One region of the Peribacillus sp. NPDC097198 genome, then DNA from elsewhere that is predicted to be linked to it. Evidence: riboswitches for the same ligand, from Rfam matches in the RefSeq annotation. Region 1 holds a riboswitch; the other holds the start of a gene.
What was found. Region 1 has a riboswitch for glycine ahead of ACIQXQ_RS16940 (amino acid permease). Riboswitches for the same ligand answer to the same signal wherever they lie in the genome.
Positions count from the first base shown of each region.

Region 2: it holds a riboswitch for glycine, as region 1 does, so the genes downstream of both, gcvT (glycine cleavage system aminomethyltransferase GcvT) here and ACIQXQ_RS16940 (amino acid permease) in region 1, are expected to answer to the same signal.

Region 1 covers NZ_JBIWDO010000010.1:103,481-106,905, reverse strand. Annotated here, with positions in the region: gene ACIQXQ_RS16950 (amino acid permease) at 1-140, opposite strand, end outside; gene ACIQXQ_RS16945 (GNAT family N-acetyltransferase) at 438-980, shown strand; glycine riboswitch at 1,205-1,284, shown strand; gene ACIQXQ_RS16940 (amino acid permease) at 1,478-2,815, shown strand; gene ACIQXQ_RS16935 (DUF3311 domain-containing protein) at 3,025-3,225, shown strand; gene ACIQXQ_RS16930 (sodium:solute symporter family protein) at 3,222-3,425, shown strand, end outside.
Region 2 covers NZ_JBIWDO010000004.1:31,813-35,237, reverse strand. Annotated here, with positions in the region: gene gcvPA (aminomethyl-transferring glycine dehydrogenase subunit GcvPA) at 1-80, opposite strand, end outside; gene gcvT (glycine cleavage system aminomethyltransferase GcvT) at 99-1,205, opposite strand; glycine riboswitch at 1,304-1,388, opposite strand; glycine riboswitch at 1,392-1,486, opposite strand; gene ACIQXQ_RS07900 (DEAD/DEAH box helicase) at 1,807-3,425, shown strand, end outside.

The DNA of each region.
Region 1 (3,425 bases):
TACGCCAGCATGACAGAGGGGCCGGTCCACTTAATTGTGCTGGCAGATCCCATAAATAACCCAACACCGATCGTACCGCCCAAGGCAATCATCTGAATATGACGTGCCTCTAGCCCTCTAGTTAATTCTTTATTTGACATGATAACTCCCCCAGATGTACAAGCATAAAATGACGATTCTCTAATCCTTATTTAAGATAAGTAATTTAATAGATTTACAATGCTTCCTAAAGAACTCTACTCACAAAAGCATTTCCTTATCTTATAATAATAAATATTCCGTAGAAATACAAATGTACTTTTAGGAAAAACACTTTTGGCCGTCTAGAAGCAATGGATAGGAGGACATGATTGGTAATGGTTCTCTCCCTATACGTGTGAAGAAATCCTATGTACTATTGAAAGTAAGTATCGACGTTAATGAGAGGAGGAAAGACAATGAAATTAATAGGAGAAAGAATCTATCTCCGCTATTTAAAAGAATCGGATGCACCTATCCTTTTAGAAAATACAAAGGATGAGGAGATACGGTATATGACAGGAACAAAATCTATATTCACTTTAGAGCAGCTTCAATGTCATATAAAGAATGTACGTGAAGATCCATCACGCCATGATCTAGCCATTTGCTTAAACGAAAGCGATCGGATGATCGGGGAATTATCCATCTCTGATATGGACGAAGAGGACAAAAAGGCAGGATTTAGAATTTCGATGAATGCCATTGAATTAACGGGCAAAGGGTATGGTACAGAAGCTATCCGACTTGTTTTAGCATTTGTTTTTGAAGAATTGGCTTTAAATCGTCTGCAACTGGAAGTATTCAGCCATAATTTACGTGGAATTAGAGCCTATGAAAAAGTTGGCTTTATCAAAGAGGGGATTTTACGAGAGTCTTTATATTTCAACGGAAAATATTCGGACGAGATCATCATGGCCATTCTTAAAAGGGACTATGAAAAAATGTTCTTATCAAACTGATTCGGGGTTCGCATCGTTTTTGGGCATCAAACTGGTCATATAGATTCACCCCCCACCACATTTACAATATATCCCTTTGACCCAAAATCAAAATAGTGATAGAATTCCATTATTATTTTAAAAGAATAAATGAGTTGCCAAAAAGAATTTCATCTTTCACAGCGATCATTTATTGACAACCACATACTAAGCAAGCGATGAATGCTATGGATCACACTATAGCAGGAGCAGCTTCTGGAGAGACTGTACACACGTGCAGCGCCGAAGGATTCACAATCTCAGGCAAAAGGACAGAAGAGTAACGAATATTTGTTATTCTTTAACCTTTCGAGATTGGTAGCTTCCAATCTCTTTTTTTATTGTCTTTTTTCAATCATCACTAAAAAAACGAAGTGAAATCGCTACTAAACTGGACAGATTCATTGCCCTGGTGATCGATTGGAATCAACGGACCATGTACTTCACATTCAAGAATTATAACAACGGGGGCGCACAAATTGGCTAAACAAGAATTGAAAAGGGATTTGAAAAATCGACATGTACAACTCATCGCCATAGGAGGAACCATCGGGACCGGGTTATTTTTGGGATCCGGAAAAGCCATACAGTTGGCGGGACCCTCCATTATCTTTTCGTATCTGATTATCGGGATTGCCTTGTTTTTCGTCATGAGGGCTTTAGGGGAATTGCTGTTGTCCAACGCGGGATATTCCTCATTCACCGAATTCGCCACGGAATACATCGGACCGTGGGCTGGTTTCGTGACTGGCTGGACCTACTGGTTCTGTTGGATCATGACGGCCATGGCCGATATCATCGCTGTCGGGGTCTATATGCAATATTGGTTCGACATTCCGCAATGGATCCCTGCACTTGCCTGCTTGGTGATTCTACTAGGATTGAATTTGTTGACCGTGAAGCTATTCGGAGAATTGGAGTTCTGGTTCTCCCTCATTAAAGTCATCACGATCGTCGCCTTGATCGTTGTGGGAATTGTCTTACTCATCATTGGCTTCCAAACCGATACAGGAACCGTTTCCCTCAACAACCTTTGGAGTCATGGGGGCATGTTCCCGAACGGCGCATCCGGCTTTTTGCTTTCCCTACAGCTAGTCGTCTTCTCCTTTGTTGGTGTCGAAATCATTGGAGTGACAGCGGCCGAAACCGCCAATCCGAAAAAAAACATCCCGTCAGCGATCAATAAGATCCCTGTCCGGATATTGCTTTTCTATATCGGTGCCATCACCGTCATCCTTTGCGTCAATCCATGGACACAGCTCGATGCCGCGAGCAGCCCATTCGTGGAGGTCTTCGCCTTGATCGGGATTCCGGTTGCTGCAGGGATTATCAATTTCGTCGTGTTGACATCAGCCGCTTCTGCCGGAAACAGTGGATTGTTTTCAACAAGCCGCATGCTTTATACCTTGAGCAACAATAACGAAGCACCTGCAAAACTTAAGAAATTAAATAAACGTGCTGTTCCGAGCAATGCATTGGTTACGTCTACCATCGTTGTCTCCATTGGGGCATTATTAAGTAAAATCATACCGGAGCAAGCTTTCACCATCGTGACAACGATTAGTGCAATCTGCTTCCTATGGGTCTGGAGCATCATCTTGATTTCCCATATCCGGTATACGAAAAAACGTCCGGACTTAAGGGCTACGTCCACTTTCAGGGCTCCCTTAACACCTTTCATCAACTATGTAATCTTAGGGCTGTTTATCTTCATCTTGATCGTCATGCTGTTTGCTGAGGCGACCAGGCCGTCATTATTGCTGACACCGCTTTGGTTCATTCTTTTAGTTGTCATATATAACTATCGAAAAAAATGAACGAGGAATTTTGGGATACGGAAGTCTACCTTCCTATCCCATTTTCCTGTGATTAAATGAGAGAGTAAAATGAAGCGTGACGAATATTTTTTTCTGCCACACTATTAATTTTTTTATCGAATTAGTGTAAGGTACTAGGTATTACGGAAACATTTTTTTAGAAAAACATCATAATCTGTGAAACATATTTAGAATGGAGGGGTTGCTTCATGAAAGTATTATATATTCTTACACTCGTTCCTTTTATCGGCATATTAGGGTTTCTTCCTTTTGTTAATAAAGTAGAACCTTATGTATTGGGGATGCCTTTTTATATGTTTTGGATGGCGATGTGGGTCGTGCTCACTTCCGTCACTCTAGCCGTCATGTATAAGTTGGATCCTAGGAACCGAGAAGGTGAAGAAGAATGAATATTGCTCTTATCATTATTTTAGCATTTTTACTTTTATCGATTTTTCTTGGGATCCGTTCGACAAAAGGAAAAGACATGAACCTGGAACAATGGACGGTGGGCGGCCGCGGTTTTGGTGCCATATTCGTCTTTCTATTGATGGCAGGGGAAATTTACACAACCTTCTCCTTCCTTGGAGGAAGCGGCTGGGCTTATGGA
Region 2 (3,425 bases), on a different contig from region 1:
TCATCGACGGATGTGACCCCTATAACTTCCAACATTTCTTTTTTATCCTGCTCTGTCATCGGTAAGTAACGATGTTTCATCTTATGGACCATTCCCTTCTATTTTCGTGTATTTTTATAAAAAGGTGCTTGGATAACAATGGCTTTCAGTCTCTTAGAACGGATTTCCACTTCTACTTCCGTGGATAGACTTGAGTGATTTTTATCGATAAGGACCAATCCTACATTTTTATTCAATGTTGGTGACTGAGTCCCTGTCGTCACTTCGCCAATGAGTTTCTCCCCGTTATATACTTTATAGCCATGCCGAGGTATACCTCTGTCAATCATTTCGATTCCAACAAGCTTACGTGGTGCCCCTTTTTCCTTTTGTTCGGCAAGCACGGCTTTTCCAAAAAAGTCTGACGCCTTATCCGGTTTAACCGCAAAACCAATCCCCGCTTCGATTGGGGTGATGTCCGGCGAAAGCTCTTGACCATAAAGCGGTAGTTTCGCTTCGAATCGAAGGGTATCACGGGCTCCCAGCCCAATCGGTTGTATCCCATCATCTTTACCAGCTTCCAAAATTTTTCTCCAGAGGGCTGGACCATCCTCACTTCGGCAATATATCTCGAAACCATCTTCCCCCGTATACCCTGTACGTGAAACCATCGTGGATATATTATGAATGTGGACATCTTCTTTAAATTTAAAAAAGCCAATTGTGCTTAAATCGGTTTGCTCGGTAATCTTCTGCAATACTTTCTCCGCTCGAGGACCCTGCAGAGCAAGTTGCGCATAATCGTTTGAAACATTATTGATGCTGACACCTTCCATACCATTCGCCTGAAGCCAATTGAAGTCTTTCTCGATGTTGGCTGCATTGACCACAAGCAGATAATCCTCTTCCGCTTTTTGGTAAACGATAAGATCGTCCACGGTCCCCCCATTTTCATAACACATGGCTGTGTATAGCGCTCCGCCCTGTTTCAGCTTGGCTACGTCATTCGTCAGCATCTTTTGTAAAAAAGAAAGGCTCCCGAAACCTTTTACCTCAATCTCTCCCATATGCGACACATCAAATAAGCCACCTCTTGTACGCACAGCTTCGTGTTCATCTTTTATGCCGGTAAACTGCACGGGCAGTTCCCACCCACCAAAATCGATCGTTTTTCCACCGTGCTCACTGTAAACCTCGAATAATGGCGTTCTTTTTAAATCGCTCAAAAAATGACCTCCTTCAATTTTTTTGCTTGTTCTCTTTCACCTGATATTCCTTAAAAAAAAGACACAAAAAAGGACAGAGAAAGCCAAAATGGCTTTTTCTCTGTCCTGAAACCTGAAAGTTTACCTATTATTATAGGTTTTCCCCTTTGGTGGCCGTCATTAAATAATTGGCGCTCTCCAGAGTCGCGTCCGATAAGAGTTCATTTGCCTGAGAGATTCACTGCTAAGTTTGCTCCTTCGGCGCTACATATGTAGATGGTAGTCTCTCCCCTTATCCTCACCCGCATATTGATGGAAAAGACTGAAAATTCCCCACCTGATGGTCATCCATTTGCGTGAAATGGGTACCAATCTGCTCATTGTTGATCTTTGGATAAAGCACTATCCAAATGCTAATACTATAATAACTAAAATTATTATCCAAGAAGAATATTTTCCTTCTAACTTCAGTACTATTGCAATTTTCTAAATATATTTACATCCTACCCTAAGATACTTTACTCTGCAATAACTTTCGTGGAGAAAGATTTTATTAACCTATAAAAAAGTTCATGGTCTAAAGAAACTAAGAAAATTATGTTTTAAGAAGGAGCAAGAATCAATGAAAATCAATATATCCTTCAGTTCTGATTGGAATGATGAATTTCTGCAAAAGATGGAAAACGACGGTCCATGGGGAAATTGGGATCTTTATAAACTGGCCATCCAAATGGAAGAGAACCTAATTATTCCTGATTTCGAAGGCTTACAAGCGCCTAAGCACCTTCAACAACTGACTCCCCTTCCCCATCAATTAGAGGCTGCACGTCAGGTGGTTGAACAGATGAATGGCAAAGCCATATTGGCTGATGAGGTCGGTCTTGGTAAGACTATCGAAGCGGGATTGATTTTAAAAGAATATATGATTCGGGGACTGGTTAAAAAGGTTTTGATCCTTGTACCCGCATCACTTGTCACCCAATGGGCTTTCGAACTGAATACGAAGTTTCATATTCCTGCAGTCGTTCAAAGGAAGAGTTATGTATGGGAATCATGCGACATCGTCATATCCTCCATCGATACGGCTAAGCGAGCCCCCCATCGGGATATCATTTTCAATCAAGAATATGACTTTATCATTATTGATGAAGCTCATAAACTTAAAAATAATAAAACGAAAAATTATGAATTTGTCCAAAATCTTAAAAAGAAATTCTGTTTGTTGCTGACCGCTACACCCATTCAGAATAAAATCGAGGAAATCTTTAATCTCGTTTCATTATTAAAGCCTGGACACCTAGGAAATGCCGCACTCTTTTCCGAAAAATACAAAGGGAAAGGCCGGAACATTCTAGAAGATGAGCACTTAAAGGAGCTTGTCAATACGGTCATGATAAGAAACCGACGTGCCGATACTGGTATTGAATGGACGAAACGGCGTGTAGAGACGATCATCATTGAATTTTCACCAACTGAACAAGCCTTGTATGATGCCGTAACGAAGTTTAAACCAATATCAGACGGAACAAAAGGAAGTGCTTTTTCTTCACTCACCCTTCAAAGGGAAGCATGCAGCAGCCGAGAAGCAGTCTACTATACATTGAAGAATATGAAGGAAAAATACAAAGAACCATCGGCTGACTTTGAAGCAAGATTAGATGATCTGTTTGAGAAAGTAAACCTCACCGAACAAAATTCAAAGGCAGAGAAGGCTTTGGAACTTATTAAGAAAATTGATGACAAGGTCATTATTTTCACCGAATATCGCGCTACACAGCTTTATCTACAATGGTACCTGCAACAGCATGGCATTTCATCCGTTCCATTCCGCGGAGGGTTTAAGCGTGGTAAAAAAGATTGGATGAAGGAACTATTCCAGAAGAAAATCCAGGTATTGATTGCCACCGAAGCCGGAGGAGAAGGAATCAACCTACAATTTTGCCATCACTTGATCAATTTTGATTTGCCTTGGAATCCAATGAGGTTGGAACAAAGGATTGGACGGATTCATCGACTTGGTCAAGAAGAAGACGTCATGATTTATAACTTTGCCACTAAAAATACAGTCGAAGAGCATATTTTGAAATTGCTTTATGAAAAAATCCACTTATTTGAAAAGGTAATTGGAGAATTGGATGATATTTTAACGAAGTTGGATATTAACAATATCGAGGAATATTTAATTGATGTTGTCGGAGAGTCCAAATCAGAAGGAGAAATGAAAATTAAAATGGATAATTT